3 regions of the Nonomuraea sp. NPDC050691 genome follow, and region 2 is predicted to be linked to each of the others. Evidence: predicted binding sites of a transcription regulator. Region 2 holds the regulator's gene; each other region holds the start of a gene.
What was found. Region 2 encodes LexA, which represses DNA repair genes until DNA is damaged. Its sites were predicted from a motif close to TCGAACANNTGTTCGA; they were not measured.

Region 1 (6,137 bases), on a different contig from region 2:
ACCATCGCCGACTTGCCCTTGCGTGCCAGTGCGCGCACCTGCGGGGTCCCCCTTGACTTGAGAGTGTCACAACACACGTGGCCGGTGGCGAGCCGCTCTCACCACCGGCTAATTGTCTCGCTTCGGCGGAGTGCACCATTCATCCCCGTGGCACTATCCCCACCTATGATCATTAGACGCCGCAAATACTCTTAAGGTTGCATCGGTGATCGAGCCGAGACCCTGGCGCGCTGAAGGTCCCGTCTGAAGGCCCAGTGTGTGGGTTCCGTGTGGCGTGGTCGTCCGGCCTGAGAGTTGTGGCCGACGGCCCCGCCCGGCGCAGGGTTGCCGACGGCCGCCGCACCAGGTGGTTCGACGTCCCTTGGCAGGTGGTCGGCCGGCCGCCCTGCATCAGGTGGTCGGCCGCCCCCCGAGCCAGGTCGCCGGCCGTCCCTCTGAACCAGGTGGCCGGCGGCTTCCCGGTGAACCCGGATACGGGGAGCGCCGGGGCGAAGGTTGTGCTGGGGGCGAAGGTGCGCCGGGGGAAGGGCGCCTCGGTGCGAAGGCTGCATCGACGTCGCCGGATGCGGTCCCGGGATGGCGTGACGTCCCGGTGGGGGGTGAGGCAGCCGGGACGTGGCCGCGGCTGCCCCTCAGGTCACCGGCTAGGCCTCGTCCGGCTTGCGGGTGTCCTTCTTGGCGTCCTTGACCTGCCTGCTGGTCTTGATCGCTTCCTTCTTGGACTTGCCGGACTTGGTGGCCGGTTTCTTCTTGGTGTCTGCCATGGTTTCCCCCGTGTGGCTATGGTGCCCGAACGGCACACTAAGCCGCTTAATACCCATTCAGCCCCGAAACCCGACATAGCATCACCAGTGAGTCGGAACGGTATCCGTCCCAGCGGCCTCAAGCCCGTCAGAGCAGGCTGAGCTGCTCCGGCGCTGGGTCGGCGGGGGCGGGCGGTGCCGCGGGAGAGGGCGGGCCGATGCGGCGCCTCTGCCGCGAGGTGGCGGCGCCCACCTTGTGGCGCTCGGCCAGGCCCCTGACCTGCTCGGTGATCCGCCGCTGGTACTCCCGCGGCGCGTAGGCGCCCCTGCCGTACAGCTCCAGGTAGCGCGGCACGAGACGCGGATGCTCGCGGGAGAGCCACGCCAGCCACCACTCGCGCGCTCCCGGCCGCAGGTGGAGCACGATCGGCGCGATGTGCGTCGCGCCCGCCTCCGCGATCTCCCTGACCGTGCGCTCGAGCTGGGCCGGGGAGTCGGTGAGATAGGGCAGGATCGGCGCCATCAGCACGCCGCAGCCGATGCCGCGTTCGTTGAGGGTGGCGCACACCTCAAGGCGCCGCCGCGGGTCGGGGGTGCCGGGCTCGACCGAGCGCCAGACGTCGGCGTCGATGAAGCCGACCGACACGCTGACGCCGACCTCGGTGACCTCGGCCGCCTCGGTGAGCAGGTCGAGGTCGCGCAGGATCAGCGTGCCCTTGGTGAGAATGGAGAACGGGTTGGCCGCGTCGCGCAGCGCGCCCAGGATGCCTGGCATGAGCCGGTAGCGGCCCTCGGCGCGCTGGTAGCAGTCGACGTTGGTGCCCATGGCGACGTGCTGCCCCCGCCAGCCCGGGGCGGCCAGCTCCCTGCGGGCCAGGTCGGCGGAGTTGACCTTCACGACGATCTTGGAGTCGAAGTCCGCCCCGGTGTCGAGGTCGAGGTAGCGGTGGGTGTTGCGGGCGAAGCAGTAGACGCAGCGGTGACCGCACCCCCGATAGGGGTTGATCGTGTACTCGAACGGGACGCGGCTGGCGGCCGGCACCCGGTTGATGATCGAGCGGGCGTGGATCTCGTAGAACGTCATGCCCCGGAACTCGGGGGTGTCGAAGGTGCGCGTGACCGCTCCACGGGCGAACAGCGGCACGACCGGATCATCCGCATTCGCGGCTGTCAGGCGGAGGTTGTCCCAGCGCATGCCACTGATTAGAACAGAAGTTCGAGCGTGATCGCAAACGGAAAAGAGGCGGCAATTACCTGACAGGGCGGGGGCTAATGATCTTCAGGGTTGGGCAGAACACCCGCACAGAGCTTGCGTTCCGGAGGTGCATCCATGGCCTGGTCGCAGGACGAGGAGCGATTGCTGGCACAGATCGAGCGGCACCTCGTCGATGACGATCCCCGTCTCGTGGCGCGGCTGGAGTCGTTCAACGAGCGAGTCCGCCGCAACGAGGCGAAGGCCGCCGGCCAGGGGCCCCTCAGTCGGAGGCCGCGTCGCTCCACGGTCATCATCCTGATCAGCTGGGTGCTCATCGCCACGCTGGTGGCCGCCCTGCTGGTCATGGTGCTTCAGCATGGAAGCGTCACGTCCTTCTGATCCCGCAATTCCCCGGCTCGGCCCATGTGTAGCCGTCTTGGGTGGATTTTTGAGGCTTTGTTTGGTGATCAGATGGGGCGTCCGCAGGCGTCCTGGAAGGGCGAAAGGCCGAACCCGGCATCGGTTCGGACATCGACGGTCAGCACGTCCCCCATGTCGAGCCTTCAGCGTGGCGAACCCCCGCCTTCACCGGCACCACATGACTGCCGTCCTTGGGGGACAGTGAGGTCTTCCACCGGGTTCCGTTGATCTGGGCCGCGACCGGGATCAGGCCCAGCCGTAGCTCACCGCGGCGCCGGCCATGCGCAGCGCGTGACGCTCGTCCGGGACGGTGATGAAGTGCCACGGGGCCGGCCCTCTCCAGAGCCACATGTCGCCGCTGAACTCGACGTTCATCGGAGCAGCGTAGAAGCCATCCGGTCGAGCGGGCGAACGCGCCCCCATGAGAAGATCCACAGCATGACTGGCGCCTCTGACTCGGATCCCCTCGGTCTCCCCAAGCCCCGGACGGCCGGTTCCGCGGTACGGGTGGCGAGTGTCGGGCAGATCGGCGGTCTGCGTCCGCGTCGCCGCCCCGGTGACGGCGGTGACGTGGACGGGGCCGACATCGACCTGGTCGACGGGCTGGGTCTGATCAGCCGGCGCACGGTGGCCGCCTGGCTGCACGAAGCCCCCTCACACGGCGCCCGGCGGTTCCGCCTGCGGACGCTCGCCTCGTTCCTGCGCTGGCTGCGCGCCGGCCATCCGGGCCTCGCCCTGCTCGACGCCACCGGGGTGCACGTCCGCCAGTACTGTGACGCGGCCCTGGCCGGTCGTCTGCCTCAGAGTCCGGGCAGGTCCCTGGCCAGGGCGACGGTGAGCAGGAGACACGCGGCCCTGACCTCGCTCTACCACTTCGCCTGGGAGGCCGGCTCCATCCGGGCCGGTCACGACGACCACACCAGGGCGGCCCCTGCCCCCACCACGAGCGGGACGGTCACGCTCACCCGCGACGAACGCCGGTCGCTGCGCCTGGGCGTCGCCAAGCTGGCGGCCGAGGGCCACACGGCGGAGGCGGCCGCGGTCGCCCTGCTGGACGCGACCGGCGCTCCGGCCGAGGCGGTGGCCGGTGTGACCCGGCAGGACCTCCGCGTCGTCGCGGACGGCCACGGGGGTCAGCACGTCGTCATCGTCCTCCATCCCGGACACGATGACGCCGCCGCCTTCGTGCTCCCGCCGCTGACCTGCCGGCTGCTGCGGGCGCTCTGCGGCGAACGGGCGGCCACAGAGCCGATCTTCGGCCGGAACGGCGGGCCCGGCGCCGGATGGTTCCGCGCCGCGCTCGCCCGCGTCGCCCTCGCCGGCGGCATCCCCGAGCAGCGGGCGGCGCAGCTGGTCCCGCGCATGCTGCGTACCGCGCCGTAGATCGCGTCAGGCGCCGGTGGTCACCGCATCGATCTAGAGATCGACCGAATCGCCCACGGGGATGCGGGCGTAGTCGGTCTCCTCCTCGAGCCACGCGTCGAAGTACTCCAGACCGACCTCGCTGAGCTGGATGTCGTGGATCGGGAATGCGCGGGCCGGCCGGACGCCTCGGACGAAGGTGATGGCCTCGCCGATCTTCACCCAGGGGCCGGCCGCCGGGACCAGCAGGGTGTCGACCTCGTCGGCGGGGACGAACAGGGAGTCTCCCGGGTGGTAGAGGCCGTCCACGATGAACCCGAGGTTCGGGCAGCCGGGCAGTCCGTCGATGACCTCGGCGTGCACGCCGCCCACGGCCTTCACGGCGAAGCCGGCGGCGGTGAAGGTCTCATCCGCGCCGACCGCGGCCGCTCCCTCGCCGAGCTCGGCGGCCAGCGCCGCATGGGTGTGGACGGTCAGCGCGGGGTTGCCGGCCCGGGCTGCCTCGAGTGCCTTGACGTCGACGTGGTCGGGGTGCTCGTGGGAGACGAGCACGGCCGTGGCTCCGGCCAACGCCGTCTTCGCGTCGGAGAAGGTGCCCGGGTCGATCACCAGCGCCCGATCGCCGTTCTGGACACGTACACAGGCGTGCCCGAAATGCGTCAGTCTCACCGGATCACCCGCTCGGCGTCGAGGCCGACGCGATCAACGCCCGGCGCGTTCCGGTCCATGGAGGACCGGCGCTCTTCCGGCAACGTGCCGCGCAGCGCCGCCGAGCCAGGCCGATCGCGGCGGTAACGGAAGAACCGCATGTCGAGACTCCTTGTCATGGGACGCGGCGAAGGCTCCGTCGTCCGAGTCGATGGGCGGGGGTGGATGCGCCGGCGTCGGTGCGGTCGGTGGTGCCGGTCCGCGGTCCGGGGACTCCAAGGCGGGTCATGGCGCCTCAGACGGCGTAGGGGCGGGCGGCCCTGGCCTCGCGCAGCCCGTACGCCCACCAGGCGAGCCGGTCCAGCATGACCTTGGCGGCGGCGTCGGCGGCCGGGTCGAGGGCCTTGCCGTCGCCGTCGAACTGCGCCCACGGATGCTGCAGGCCGACGCTGTCGCGGAGGGTGACGGCGTGCAGTTCGACCAGCACCAGCCGCAGCTGCTCGACCGCGCGCAGCCCGGCGGAGAAGGCGCCGTAGGAGACGAAGGCGACGGGCTTGGCCTGCCATTCGGTGCCGTGCCAGTCGATGGCGTTCTTCAGCGCGGCCGGGAAACTGTGGTTGTACTCGGGCGTCACGATGACGAAGGCGTCGGCCGCCGCCAGCCGCGGCGAGACGGCCGCCAGCAGGTCCCTGTCCTCCTGGGAGGAGGGCGGCTGCCCGAGCACAGGCAGAACCGTCGGCAGCGGGGTCTGCGCCAGGTCGATCAGGTCGGCGCTCATGTCGTCGCGCTGGTGCAGGTGGTTCATGATCCAGTTCGCCACGGCGGGGCCGAAGCGCCCCTCGCGGACGCTGCCGAGAATGACGGTGACCTTGAGCATGTCCATCCCTTATGTGTACATCGTACATTAGGTGATACAACGTACACAGCCGTGTGTACGTTGTCTACTGCTGATACGTTGTATCGAAACGTGGAGGAGAGAGGGCCGGTGGCATGAGCACCGACAAGAGCACATCGCTGTGGGAGCGGCTGGAGCGGCCGGCACCGGCTCCCCGTCAGCTCCTGTCGCCGCAGCGCATCGCCACGGCCGCCGTCGCGATCGCCGACGCCGAAGGTCTGGAGGCGATCACCATGCGCCGCCTGGCCGCCGAGCTGAGCGTCGCCCCCATGGCGCCCTACCGTTACGTGTCCGGCAAGGACGACCTGCTGGAACTCATGGTCGACCATGTCTACGCCGACCTGCGCCTGCCCGACGGCCTCGGCTGGCGGGAGAGCCTGCGCGCGCTCGCCATGAGCACGCGCGAGCTGATGCTCGACCACCGATGGCTGGCCCAGCTGCCGCCACAGGCCAAGCTCGCCCTCACGCCCCGCCGGATGGCCGTGGCCGAGAAGGCCCTGGCGGCGCTCGACGGCCTCGGTCTGGACGCCGACACCATGATGAGCGTCTTTCGCGGCGTGGACGCCTACGTGCACGGCGCCATGAGCTACGAGAGCGCCGTCAGCGCCCTCATGAGCGAGCAGAGCCTGTCCAGCGGCGACGAACTGCGCGGCGAACTCGCCCCGCTCATGACCTGGCACATGCGGACCGGCCGCTATCCCACCTTCCAGCACTACCTGCGCACCGCCACCCGCAAGGACGACGCGCGATGGCAGTTCGACCTCGGCCTCGACTGCCTCCTCGACGGCATCGCCGCCCGCCTGGACATCTGACGAAGCCCGGATCGGCGCGGACGGGTGGCCGGCGCCGCGAGGAGACACTCGACGCCATGTGC
Region 2 (6,137 bases):
AGGAGGGGTAGCCCGAGCGGCAGATCTCGCAGGTGCCGTCGGCGGCGACGAACGTGCCCACGACGAACTGGCCGGGCTTGACGGTCTTGACCTCGCTGCCGACCTGTTCGACCACGCCGACGTACTCGTGGCCCATCGGCTGGTCGTGGACCTCCTCGATGCCGCGGTAGGGCCACAGGTCCGACCCGCACACGCAGGTCGCCGTGACCCGGATGATCGCGTCGGTCGGTTCGATGATCTGCGGGTCGTCCAGGTCCTGCACCCGGACGTCGCCGGGAGCGTGCATCACCACACCACGCATGACCTTCACTCCTTCGGATTCTCTGTTCCCCACGGTCGCCCGCGGGCGTGCCCGGCTCGAAGCCTCTCGGTCCCCCGAGCCGCTACCCATCAAAAGCGCTGGTCAAGCGGCATGGAAGGCACTGGTGAAAGGTGTACTGACAGGGCACCCCTGCCAGAGGGAAGGCCGCCTAGCCTGGAGAAGGTGGACAACCGCAGCGAGATCCGTGAGTTCCTGACCTCCCGCCGCGCCAGGATCAGCCCGCAGCAGGCCGGGCTGCCCTCCTACGGCACCCGCCGGGTGCCGGGCCTGCGCCGTGCCGAGGTCGCCCAGCTGGCCGGGGTCAGCGTGGAGTACTACTCCCGCCTGGAACGCGGTGATCTGTCCGGGGTCTCGGACAGCGTTCTGGACGCCCTGGCTCGCGCGCTGCGGCTGAACGACGAAGAACGCACCCACCTGGAGGATCTGGCCCGCGCCGCCGGACCGGGCTCCCGGCGGCGGCGCCGCCCCGTCCCGCGCACCGTGCGGCCCAACGTTCAGCGGCTGCTGGACGCCATGACCGAAGCACCGGCGTTCATCATGAACGGCCGCGGCGACGTCCTGGCCACCAACATCCTCGGCCGTGCCCTGTACGCCCCCATGTTCGACGCCGCCCGCGGCGCCACCCCGAACCACGCCCGGTTCATCTTCCTCGACCCCCGCTCCCAGCAGTTCTGGGGCGACTGGGAACGCGCCGCCGACGACACCGTGGCCCTTCTGCACCACCAGGCCGGCCGCGCCCCGTACGACAAGACCCTCACCGACCTGGTCGGCGAGCTGTCCACCCGCAGCGAGGACTTCCGCACCCGCTGGGCCCGCCACGACGTCCGCCAGCACCACCAGGGCGCCAAGCCGTTCCACCACCCCGTGGTCGGCGACCTGCACCTCACCTACGAATCCCTGAACCTGTCGGCCGACGACCTCACCTTGGTGGCCTACGGCACGGAACCAGGCAGCGACTCCGAGGACAAACTCCGCCTCCTGGCCAGTTGGGCCGCCACCCAGAGGCCCGTGCCCGGCGCCGCAGCGCCGACGGCATGACGACCGTCAACCCCGCTCAAGGGAAGCCGCAGTCAAGGCCGGCGGAGTGTCGCATCACTGGCACACAAGCTTCGCGGTCAGCGGCGCACCTTCCCGCTGTCTCTTTCCGGCGTACCTGATCTGCCCCTGAAATGGCGTACTCAGTCCGCCCCTGGGACGGCGGCGCGGCCCCCTGGGAGGGCGCGGTACTCAGTGCAGCCCCTGGGATGGCGACGTACTCAGTACGGCCCCTGGGAGGGCGGTGTACTACTGGATCGGCCCCTCGAATGGCGCGAAATGGCGCGAATGAAGAGCCGGTGAGGAGGATGTCCGGCTCGCTCGTGAGGGTGGGCTGAGACGGCCCCCCGAGTGCGTGCCCGGGGAGCCGTCGGCATCGGAACGGGTCAGAGGCGGCGGAGCACCGCCACGACCTTGCCCAGGACGCTGGCCTCGTCGCCGGGGATCGGGTCGTAGTTGGGGTTGTGGGGAACCAGCCAGACGTGCCCGTCCTTGCGCTTGAAGGTCTTGACCGTGGCCTCGCCGTCGATCATGGCGGCCACGATGTCACCGCTCTCGGCGACGGGCTGCTGGCGGACGACCACCCAGTCGCCGTCGGCGATGGCTGCCTCGATCATGGAGTCACCGGCGACCTGGAGGAGGAACAGGGTGCCCTCGCCGACGAGCTGCTTGGGCAGCGCGAAGACGTCCTCGACGCTCTCCTCGGCGAGGATCGGGCCACCGGCGGCGATCCGGCCGACCAGCGGCACGTAGGCGGCCGTGGGCCTGCTCACGGTGGGCTCGACGGTGGAGGAGGCGTCGGGGTCGACCCAGAGCGCGGGCTCGCCGGGCAGGCGCACCTCCAGGGCGCGCGGCCGGTGCGGGTCGCGCCTCAGATAGCCCTTGCGCTGCAACGCCGTCAACTGGTGCGACACACTGGACGTGCTGGTGAGCTGCACGGCCTCGCCGATCTCACGCATGGACGGCGGATATCCGCGCTGTTGCACCGAGTCTCGGATCACCTCGAGAATCTTGCGCTGCCTGGGCGTCAGGCCCAGGGAGTCGCGCCGGCGCACCGCGAGGTCGGTGACCCCGTTTGCGTCATCTCGCTCGCTCATGCTCTCCTCCTCGCCCGGGGGCCTGCCGTTCCGGCCGGTCCTCCCGGTCCGTGGTCTCCATGTCGCACACAGCGACCGTATCGCTGTTGAAGATCATCTTCAAACAATTGTTCGAGTCGTCCTCGAAATTATCAGTGCCGTGGTGTACAACATCGTACGGGAGTTCGATCGACATCGTGTTCGATTTGCTGATCTTTATTGGGTCTTTTTCTCGGACCCCGGGACGGCGTGGGAGGTCAGTCGTGCACACCACTGCGGCTGCGGACATGACCAGCGACGACGCCGGGCGCCCGAGCGTGGCGGCGGGCCGTACAAACGCGATCAAGAACGTTGGTGGGGATGATGAAGGTGTCGCAGGCGTGGGCAAAGCGTTCAGTATTCGCGCTTGTACTGGTTTAGACGGCAATTCACCGTCTGAGCGGCATCTCGCCACCGGCCACATCTGGCGCGCCACCGCTCCCGAGGCGCATTGCGCGCGGGGGCGGTGCGCAGGGGCACAGGGCGCGCGGCCGGACCATGGAACGTTCGAGCCAGGAGTAGGCGCAGCGCGACCGGCCGCACTGAAGGTACGGGCGCCGAAGTTGCGTGCATCGAGGCCGCGCGGATCGAGGACGTACGGGATGTGGGGATCGAGTTCGTACGGGACGAGCGGATCGGGGGTGTGCCGGTCGCGGGCGTGCGGGGCGGGGGCGCGCGGATCTTTGGCGGAAACGGTCGCATCACGAGAGGCCGGGCCGCGGACGGCCGCCTTGAGAACGGTGGAGATGCAAACGCAGGTGCGGCAGACGACGGCGAGGCGAACGCCGGCGCGATGGGCGGCGGTGAGTCAAACGCTGGCGCATGGACGGTGAGACGGGTGTCAGCGCGTCGGACGGTGGTGAGGCGAGCGCCGGCGCAGTGGGCGGTGAGCATATGCCCGTGCGGTGGGTGGTGGTGAGGCCGGCTGTGTCCGCCCTTGGAGGAGCGGCCGGCGTGTGAGGAGGCGAGAAGCCGACGCGTCATGTCGGTGGATCGTCTGGTGTGGGGCGGATCGATCGAGCGTGCCACGCATGAAGGGCGGACCGGGGTGTCGCGCCGGTTGGGGCGATCGGGCCTGGCGTATGGCCGGGCGGTTCGCGGGTTTCACTTCGAGGGGTGGGGTTCGGATGCGGGAGGACGGCTCGCGTAGGGACAGGGTGTCGCCGGACACCGACGGGGTGTTGCCGGACGCCGAGGTGAGGGCGGCCCGCCGCCAGGCCGGTCGTGCCTCTGCCGCGGGAAGACCTCAACTGTGGCTCGTACCGCCGCCCAGACCGGAGGCCGACGACCTCGATCTTCCCGAGGGGCGTCCGGAGGGCAGCGGCGACCCGGCCCATAGGGGTGGGGCGGCGACAGGGGACGGATCGTCCAGGGGCGACCGATCGACGGTACGAGGCAGGCAGGCTGCGCAGGGTGAGGCGGCGAGGACTTCCCGGCCGGCCGGGACCGGTTCGGCGGTGAGCGGCGGGGACACCCGGGGGCGCGGCAGGGGGTCCCGGCCGAGTGCGCGACTGTCGGCCGTGCCTGGCGGCAGGGCGGCCGCTGCTTCGCCGGTGGCTCGTGTCGGCTCGATCGTGCAGGGCGGTCGCAGCGGATCCGCCGGACCCGGTCGAGGGGGCGGGGCAGTACAGGGCGCAGGGGCAGCGCAGCGGCCGGTGACGGTCGAGAGCCGAGAGGGGAAGGGGACCCGCCCGGTGCGTGAGCCGGTCCCGGGCGGAGCAGCTGTGCGCGGGCCGTTGCGGGTGCTGGAGGCTGTGCGGAGCCGTGGGGGTGAGCAGAGAAGCGCACAGGGCCGTGAGGCTGTGCGGGCGACTGCGCAGGGGCGTGGGTCTGCCCGGGGATTGGGGAAGAGCCCTATGGCTATGCCGGGGACTGCGCAGGGGCGAGGGTCCGCACGGGGGACTGCAGAGACCGGTGGGTCCGCCCGGGGGTTCGCACAGACCGATGGGGCTGCCCGGGGGGCCGCGCAGACCGGTGGGGCTGCGGGGAGGACGCAGGGCCGTGCGGGTGAGCGGGGGAGAAGGGATACGCGTAAGGCATCTGTTCGGGCGAAGGGCGGGCGGCTGGCATCCGTCCGGGCGGGGTCCTCGCGGCGGAGGGACGGGTGGACGGATCCGCTTGGGGCCGCGTCTGGCCGGACGGCCCCCGGGAGCGGAGCGTCCGCGCGGCGGGCGGCCTCGCGCGGGGCTTGTGGGCGGCGGGCTGCCCCGGTGCGGCTGACGCGCCGAGGGCGGGCAGCGATCATGATCTTGATGGCGGCGCTGTTGTCCCTGTGCGGTTTCTGGCTCGGCACCAGAACGGCCGCCCACGCGGCCACGGCTTCTCACAGTGCCACGGCTGCTCATGCGGTCATCACTTTCGATGCGGGCGTCAGCTTCTCGCGCGGTCACGGCTTCTCAGGCGGTCACGGCTCGCCGGCCGGCGCCGCCGTCCTCTCGCGCGCTCACGGCTTGTCGCCATGACATGGCTTTCCGCGATACCACGGCTTCTCGCGCGGTCATGGCTTCTCGGGCAGTTACGGCTCCGTGGCGGGTGGAGCACAGGCGAGGGTCCGCCGTGGAGCGGTTCGCCACGGACGTCGACTCACTCCGCCTGGCTGCCCGCGTCCGGTGGTGCCGGATGCGGTCCTCCCGCTCGGTGGCCGACACTCCACCTGCGCCCGGTAGGCCCGGCTGACGTCGGTCCTGGCTGTGCTCGGCTCAGGTGAGGGCGTACGCGGAGTGAGGGCCTGCGTGGCCCCTGGCATACCTGAAATGCGGGCGTAGTTCTTGAGCTGCGTGAAAGGTGTTTTTTCCGTGTACGGGGCAGTCCTGTGGGGCGTACGTGGCCGGAAAGGGGCGACACGCCGTGCGGGCGGGAACATGCTGCGCTGATCAGCGGCTTCCTTGAGACGGGTGTGGCTCAACTTGCGTTCATGGTCGCGCGCTTCTACGGTTGGACCACAACATCTAGTACTTACACCGATGTAGTTCACCACACCTTGTGTTTTCGTGACCGCACCATGGCATGCCGTGGTGCGGGCGCGAGCGTTCCCTGGTCAAGCCGGGCAGGGGGCGAGGCCGGGGTGGGGTGACCGCGGGTCAGGAGGCGAAACGCGTGCATTGTCCGTTCTGTCGCCATCCTGACACCAGGGTCATCGACAGCCGTTCGACGGACGACGGTGGCGCGATCCGGCGCCGCCGTACATGTCCGGAATGCGGGCGCCGGTTCACCACCCAGGAGACCGTACTCCTCATGGTGAGCAAGCGCAGCGGCGTGACCGAGCCGTTCTCCCGGGACAAGGTGGTCGCGGGCGTGCGCCGGGCCTGCCAGGGCAGGCCGGTCAGCGAGGACTCCCTGGCCCAGCTCGGGCAGCGGGTCGAAGAGGCCATCCGGGCGAGGGGCGCGGCGGAGATCCCCTCCAACGAGGTCGGCCTGGCGATCCTCGGCCCGTTGCGGGAGCTGGACGAGGTGGCCTACCTGCGGTTCGCATCGGTATATCGCGGTTTCGAGACCTTGGCGGACTTCGAGGCCGAGATCGAACAGTTGAAGGCGGAGAAGGGGGAGTCATGACGGAGACGGCAAGCGGTTCAGTCGCGCGCGGAGGCAAGCGTCCCCGCAAGGGCCTGAAGATGAAGCGGATCTTCACCAAGCCGGGCGTGCATCCGTACGACGAGATCGCGTGG
Region 3 (6,137 bases), on a different contig from region 2:
CCGAGCTGCTGGAGTCGGCCAGGTCCCCTTCTGAGCTGTCGGAGTTGGCCGTGGCCCCTTCCTGGCGGCCGAAGCGAGAGGCTTCTTCCGAGCCGCTGGAGTCGGCGGAGAATTCTTCCGAGCTGTCGGAGTTGCTGGAGGACCCTTCCCAACTGGCAGAGTCAGCGGCGGGCTCCGCACTCGTCGTGGGCTCGCGACTCACGGTGGGCTCCGCACCGGCAATGGGCTCGCGACTCACGGTGGGCCCGCTGCCCGAAGAGGATTCCCTGTTCGCGGGGTGGTCGCTGCTCGCGGTTACCCCGGGAGTGGAAGAGTGACGAGTGTCGAGGGGCGGCTCCGCGTCCGACGAAGTCGTGGATCCCCAGGCGCTCCCAAGGGCCGAGGAAGACTCCGCGCCCCACGACGGCTCCGCCCTCCACGTGGGCTGAGCGTCCTGCGACTCCGTACTCCAGGAAGGCCCCGAGGGCTCAGCCGCCCGCGACGCCTCGCTTTCCCGGCAGGGCTGAGCGTCGCCCGGCTCCGTACCCCACCGAGGCTTCGAGGGCTCAGGCGTCCACGACGGCCCGCTTCCCCAAAAGGGGTGAATGCCCTGCGGCTCCGTGTCCCGCGGACCTTCCGAGGGGTCGGTCGTCCACGACGCCCCGCTTCCCCGAGAAGGTTGTGTGTCCTGCGGTTCCGCACCCCGCGGACCCTCCGAGGGGTCGGTTGCCCATGACGGCCCGCTTCCCCAAGAGGGGTGAGTGTCCTGCGGCCCCCATGACGGCCGCGAGGGGTCGGTCGCCCACGACGGGTCGGCCACCCAGGACGGCTGAGTGTCCTGCGGCTCCGTGCCCCGCCAGGGCTCCGAGGGGACAGTCTCCGGCGAAGGGGCGATGTTCGGTGATGGCTGGGCTTCCCAGGCCGGGGCCGCGGGATCGACGCCGCTGCTGTGGGCGGGGGCGGGGTCGGCGAGTGGGCCTGAGGGTTCGGTCTGGTGGTGTGTGGTGCTGGGCTGGGGGTGGGGGTCGCCCTCGTGAAGGGGCTGCTCGTGATCTTCGTGGTGGGGGGCGGAGTCGGACGGGGTGGCGGCGGCCGCGCGTTGGGCGCGTTGTTCCTGCCACTCGTCCAGGGAAGGCCAGCCGTCCACGGACGGCGAAGCGTTCCGCCCCTGATCGCGTACGTCACCCCACGCCTGGCCTCGCGAAGCACTCGAGCCGTCGCCGGACGAGTCGCCTCGCCTCCGACCGCTCGTCCCCTCCTGGTTCCGGTCCCGGTCGGCGCCCGAACGGCGGCCGGAACGGGAGCCCGACGATGAACCGGAGCGGGACCCCGCCGAGCCGGAACGGGACCTCGCCGAGCCCGAACGGGACCCGGCCGAAGCACCGGAACGGAAGCCGGACGTCGAACCGGCCTCGGAGAAGCCGGACGTCAGGCCGGACCGGGAGGAGTCGGACGTCGAGCCCGCCCCGGACCCGGCCGACGAGTCCCGCTGACCGCGTCTGCCCTTGCGGCCGGCGGTGGACGGCGGGAGGTCTGGCCGGGCGCCCCAGTCGCGATCGTGGGGCGCCGGGTCGTTGCCGCTCATGGCGCGGCCGATGGCCGGTGTTCAGTCATGGGCGGACCGATCAGACGTCACCGGGCTTCGGCGTGGCGGCGGCCTTCGAGCCGCGGCCCGTGGGAGCGGGCGCGGCCGGCGCCGGCGGGGCGGCCTCGGCGGGGGCGTCGAGGCGCGGACCCACACCCAGCTTGTCCTTGATCTTCTTCTCGATCTCGTTGGCCATGTCGGGGTGGTTCTTCAGGAAGTTGCGCGCGTTCTCCTTGCCCTGGCCGAGCTGGTCGCCCTCGTAGGTGTACCAGGCGCCGGACTTGCGGACGAAGCCGTGCTCGACGCCCATGTCGATCAGGCCGCCCTCGCGGGAGATGCCCACGCCGTAGAGGATGTCGAAGTCGGCCACCCGGAAGGGCGGGGCCATCTTGTTCTTCACGACCTTGACGCGGGTGCGGTTGCCGACCGCCTCCGTGCCGTCCTTGAGGGTCTCGATGCGGCGGATGTCCATGCGGACCGAGGCGTAGAACTTGAGCGCCTTACCACCGGTCGTGGTCTCGGGCGAGCCGAACATGACGCCGATCTTCTCGCGCAGCTGGTTGATGAAGATGGCGGTGGTGCCGGTGCTGTTGAGGGCGCCGGCGACCTTGCGCAGCGCCTGGGACATGAGGCGGGCCTGCAGACCCACGTGGCTGTCGCCCATCTCGCCCTCGATCTCGGCCTTGGGCACCAGCGCGGCCACCGAGTCGATGACGATGATGTCGACGGCGCCGGACCGGATCAGCATGTCGGCGATCTCGAGCGCCTGCTCACCGGTGTCGGGCTGGGAGACGAGCAGGGCGTCGGTGTCGACGCCGAGCTTCTTGGCGTACTCCGGGTCGAGCGCGTGCTCGGCGTCGATGAACGCCGCGATGCCGCCCGCCCGCTGCGCGTTGGCCACCGCGTGCAGGGCGATCGTGGTCTTACCGGACGACTCGGGACCATAGATCTCGACGATGCGGCCACGGGGCAGACCCCCGATGCCCAGCGCCACGTCGAGGGAGATCGAGCCGGTGGGGATCACCTCGATGGGAGCCCTGGCGTCATCGCCGAGGCGCATGACGGAGCCCTTGCCGAACTGCCGCTCGATCTGGGCGAGGGCGGTCTCGAGGGCCTTCTCGCGGTCGTTGATAGCCATGGGAGCTCCCCCTGAAGGGTCGTGGTCCGATTCAGTCGAGTGAAAGCTACGGCCTGCCACCGACATTTTCTGCGGGGTGTCGGGGAGGCGGGGTCCCCGGCGTTTTCCATGGTAGCCGAACGGCTGTTCGATCACACCGGTAACACGCGGCCCGGGAGCGTCCGGGGGCGGGTGTCCTGTGACGGCGAATGCTGATCATTGTCGCCGGAGGTTGATGCCACTAGTTTCGTGACACCTGGCGCGTCCGGCCCATCTGATGGTCGGCGAGCGGGTGCGCTTCGATGGCCAGGTCCGCGTCGTACTGGTGGTTTCGGGCCACGCGGTGACGCTGTCTCAGCTCGGTGGCCGGCCCCGGTCGGTGCCGCCGGCCCTGCTCTTCGCCGATGACGAGTTCGAGATCATCGACGGCGCAGAACGGGGGCCGCTGCCTGCGGTGTCCTTGGTGGAGACGCTGCCGCACCGGTGCTGAAGGGACTGTGGTGGGAGAACCACGTCCTGGAGGTCTTGCACGGACTGCCACCGGATGCACCCGAGGCTGCCGAGCCGAAACCGGAGTATGCGCCGACCCGGTCGCTGACGTCCCGGGAGAGGTCAAGGCGGCCGAGTTGACGGCCGCCGGGCACCGGGTGAGCGCGAGCACGGTGGCGAACTGTCGCCGCCGCTATGAAAGCGGCGGCCAGTGCGGCTGTGAGCGATAGTTGGCGGAGCCGACGCCAGGCAGCTCGCAACCTGGGCCCACCGGCGCAGACTGACAGGATGGTGACCCATGATCGACGATCTCGCGAAAGACAACCTGCACGGGAGACTGCGGCGGGACCGCAAGGCGCTGCTCTGGAAACTCGACGGCTTGTCCGAATACGACGTTCGCCGACCTTTGACAGCGACCGGGACCAACCTCCTCGGCCTGGTCAAACACGTGGCCACCGTCGAGGCCAGGTACTTCGGCGAGGTCTTCGACCGCCCTTCCCCGGAGCCGCTGCCCCGGTGGCAGGACTCCAACGGCAGCGATCTGTGGGCGACCGAGGACGAGACCCGCGATCAGATCATCGGGTTCTACCGGCGCACGTGGGAACACTCGGACGCGACGATCAACGAGCTTCCCCTCGACGCCCCCGGCCACGTGCCGTGGTGGCCGGAGTCAACGCCGGCCTGGCACACGAACCTGTTCGCCATCATGGTCCATGTCCTCGGCGAGTCCACCCGGCATGCCGGGCACGCCGATATCCTGCGCGAGGGCCTCGACGGCCGGACCGGGTTGCGCGCCGAACACGAGAAGCAGATCGACGAGGAAGCCCGTGCAGCCTACTGCGCGAAGATCGAGCAGGCCGCCAGGGCGGCAGCACCAATCGAGGCCTGACCGCAATCCAGCCGCCGTGGCCCCGTCAAGGGCGGGCCACGGTTCACCGCCGCCCCCACCAGCAAGATCACTTGAACGCCACATGTCGGACTGCTGCGACGCGCTCTTGACGACCTCGAGGCGCTCTCCGCACGCTCGGTTCTTCTTGGGTCCGGGCCGCGTTCGGTCGACTTGGCCTACGTGAAGGAAGAGATCATCGTCCTCTGACCTGCTGGAAGGGTTCTCCAACCTGGATAACCATCGCGCTCGCTCCGACACTCGAACTTCGATGGCACACGCTCAGCCTTCGCTGTCACAGGACTGACGGACACCGGCCGGAGCGTGCTCGTCACGCGCCGCCCGCCGGTCTTCCCCCGTCCGCTCGCGGTCTTCCCCCGCTCGCCCGTCTTCTCGCCCCCTGCCCGATCGTGTCGCGTTCGCGCCTGTTTCCGCCTGGTTCGGCGGCTTCGATCGGGGCGCTGTGTGAGTGCGTCGCGACGGTACGTCCGGGTTCGCTCGCGTGTGCAGTGGTTTGCGATCTGCGGGTTGCCAGGCGTCATGAGCTGGGGAGACTCAAGGGTAGAGGGTTGGAGGCGGCGACGTGTCAGGCACGTACACCGGAGAGCGGCGCGCCCATCTGGAGGCTCTCGCCGAGCTGCTGCCCGAGCAGGGGTTGGTGAGCCGCATGATCGGCGGCGACGATCCGATGCTCTGGGTGTGGCATCCGCAGACCGGGCGGCAGACGATCATCTTCGCCACTCCCTCGCGCGGCGGATGGATCTTCCTGTGGGCACCCGGAGGGCAGGGACGCGTGGACGAGCTGGCGCGTACGGCCGGCGCGTTGCGGCAGACACTCGACACGCCGCCCGCGAGATAACACGCTCCGCCTGAGGTGATACACCCCGCCTGAGGTAACACATCCCGCTTGAGGTGACAGGCCCCGACGAAGAAACACGCCCTCGTGCGACGTACCAGGTCCCAGGCGAGGCGAGAGGTCCGGGTGAGGCCGGAGACGCCCCATGCCAAGCGACATGCCGCCCCGGTGACGTAGGGGAGCGGAGCCCACTCGAGGGTGACGGTCTCAGGTCACCGCAGCTGCGGCGACACGTCCTCCACCTGGCAGACAGCCCGCCAGACGGTCTTGGCGCTCTCGCCCTCCGCCAGCGCCTGCGTGACCGTGCGGCCGTCCAGCGGCGCCAGCACGTAGTCGCGGGCCCAGGAGTCGGCATAGGCGTCGCCGAAATGGGCGCGCATCCGTCTCCAGAACTCGGTCAACCGCATCACTCAAGTATGGGACCACCGGTGGCATGGGTACGACAGACCCATGGCCAAGACTCACAAACCCTCGCCCCCGAAGACCGCCAAGATCAAGGCGAACCGCGCCAGGCGCCGCGTTTTACGGCTCGTGCAACGGTTGGCCGTGCAGAAGGACAAGGCGGAGAGGTCCGAGCGGCACGCCGGCATCAAGCGCGAACCGCGCGCGGGCCTGCCCAGGACGCGCCGGGCGTCGCGGCGATAGGCCGGACCCGGTCACAGAACCAACCGGTGTCCGTCCGGCCGGCGACGCGGGTCCGCGCGAGCGGTGATCGGCGGCGGCCAGTGGGACCGGCGCGGCGTCGCGTGAGGTCAGAGCACGCGTGAGCCGTACATCTCGCCGAGATGGTCGGCGAGCAGCTCCAGGCGGGCGCCGTCGGGGTCGCGGAAGTAGATGGAGGCGCCGCTCTCGATCTGGTGCGGCACGCCGGCCATCTCCAGCTTCCCGCGCAGGCGCTCCCACGTGGCCGGGTCGACGGAGATCGCGATGTGGTGCAGCCCGCCGAGCACCTCCTGGTACGGGCCGAGGTCGAGTCCCGGGAAGTCGAAGAAGGCCAGCAGGTTGCCGTTGCCGATGTCGAAGAAGAAGTGGCTGGAGCCCTTGTAGTCGCGGTTCTCGAAGATCTCCGTGAGCGGGAACTCCAGAAGCTCCTGGTAGAACCGGACCGTCCGCTCCACGTCCGACGACACCAGAGCGAAGTGGTGCAGGCCGCGGGCGCTGCTGGGAGGCCGGCGCGGTAAGAGGTAGCGCTCCCTGATCTCGTCACGGCGCGCGTCCATGGCTG

Region 1: a site for LexA is predicted at 1,948-1,963, ahead of AB0H81_RS17895 (Rv2578c family radical SAM protein). Genes of this name have one in related genera too.
Region 3: a site for LexA is predicted at 2,818-2,833, ahead of recA (recombinase RecA). Genes of this name have one in related genera too.

Annotation. Positions count from the first base shown of each region.
Region 1 covers NZ_JBFAIA010000041.1:43,784-49,920, forward strand. Annotated here, with positions in the region: gene AB0H81_RS17890 (glycosyltransferase family 4 protein) at 1-38, opposite strand, end outside; gene AB0H81_RS17895 (Rv2578c family radical SAM protein) at 892-1,938, opposite strand; gene AB0H81_RS17900 (DUF3040 domain-containing protein) at 2,074-2,337, shown strand; gene AB0H81_RS17905 (DUF1905 domain-containing protein) at 2,477-2,614, opposite strand; gene AB0H81_RS17910 (hypothetical protein) at 2,605-2,733, opposite strand; gene AB0H81_RS17915 (hypothetical protein) at 2,797-3,741, shown strand; gene AB0H81_RS17920 (MBL fold metallo-hydrolase) at 3,775-4,389, opposite strand; gene AB0H81_RS17925 (hypothetical protein) at 4,386-4,529, opposite strand; gene AB0H81_RS17930 (NAD(P)H-dependent oxidoreductase) at 4,664-5,251, opposite strand; gene AB0H81_RS17935 (TetR/AcrR family transcriptional regulator C-terminal domain-containing protein) at 5,359-6,075, shown strand.
Region 2 covers NZ_JBFAIA010000117.1:11,031-17,167, forward strand. Annotated here, with positions in the region: gene AB0H81_RS30950 (zinc-dependent alcohol dehydrogenase family protein) at 1-301, opposite strand, end outside; gene AB0H81_RS30955 (helix-turn-helix transcriptional regulator) at 485-1,360, shown strand; gene lexA (transcriptional repressor LexA) at 1,744-2,454, opposite strand; gene AB0H81_RS30965 (hypothetical protein) at 4,716-4,934, shown strand; gene nrdR (transcriptional regulator NrdR) at 5,569-6,024, shown strand; gene AB0H81_RS30975 (vitamin B12-dependent ribonucleotide reductase) at 6,021-6,137, shown strand, end outside.
Region 3 covers NZ_JBFAIA010000015.1:58,546-64,682, forward strand. Annotated here, with positions in the region: gene recA (recombinase RecA) at 1,605-2,702, opposite strand; gene AB0H81_RS09400 (hypothetical protein) at 2,959-3,171, shown strand; gene AB0H81_RS09405 (DinB family protein) at 3,469-4,059, shown strand; gene AB0H81_RS09410 (hypothetical protein) at 4,640-4,915, shown strand; gene AB0H81_RS09415 (DUF3046 domain-containing protein) at 5,125-5,319, opposite strand; gene AB0H81_RS09420 (hypothetical protein) at 5,363-5,557, shown strand; gene AB0H81_RS09425 (VOC family protein) at 5,665-6,137, opposite strand, start outside.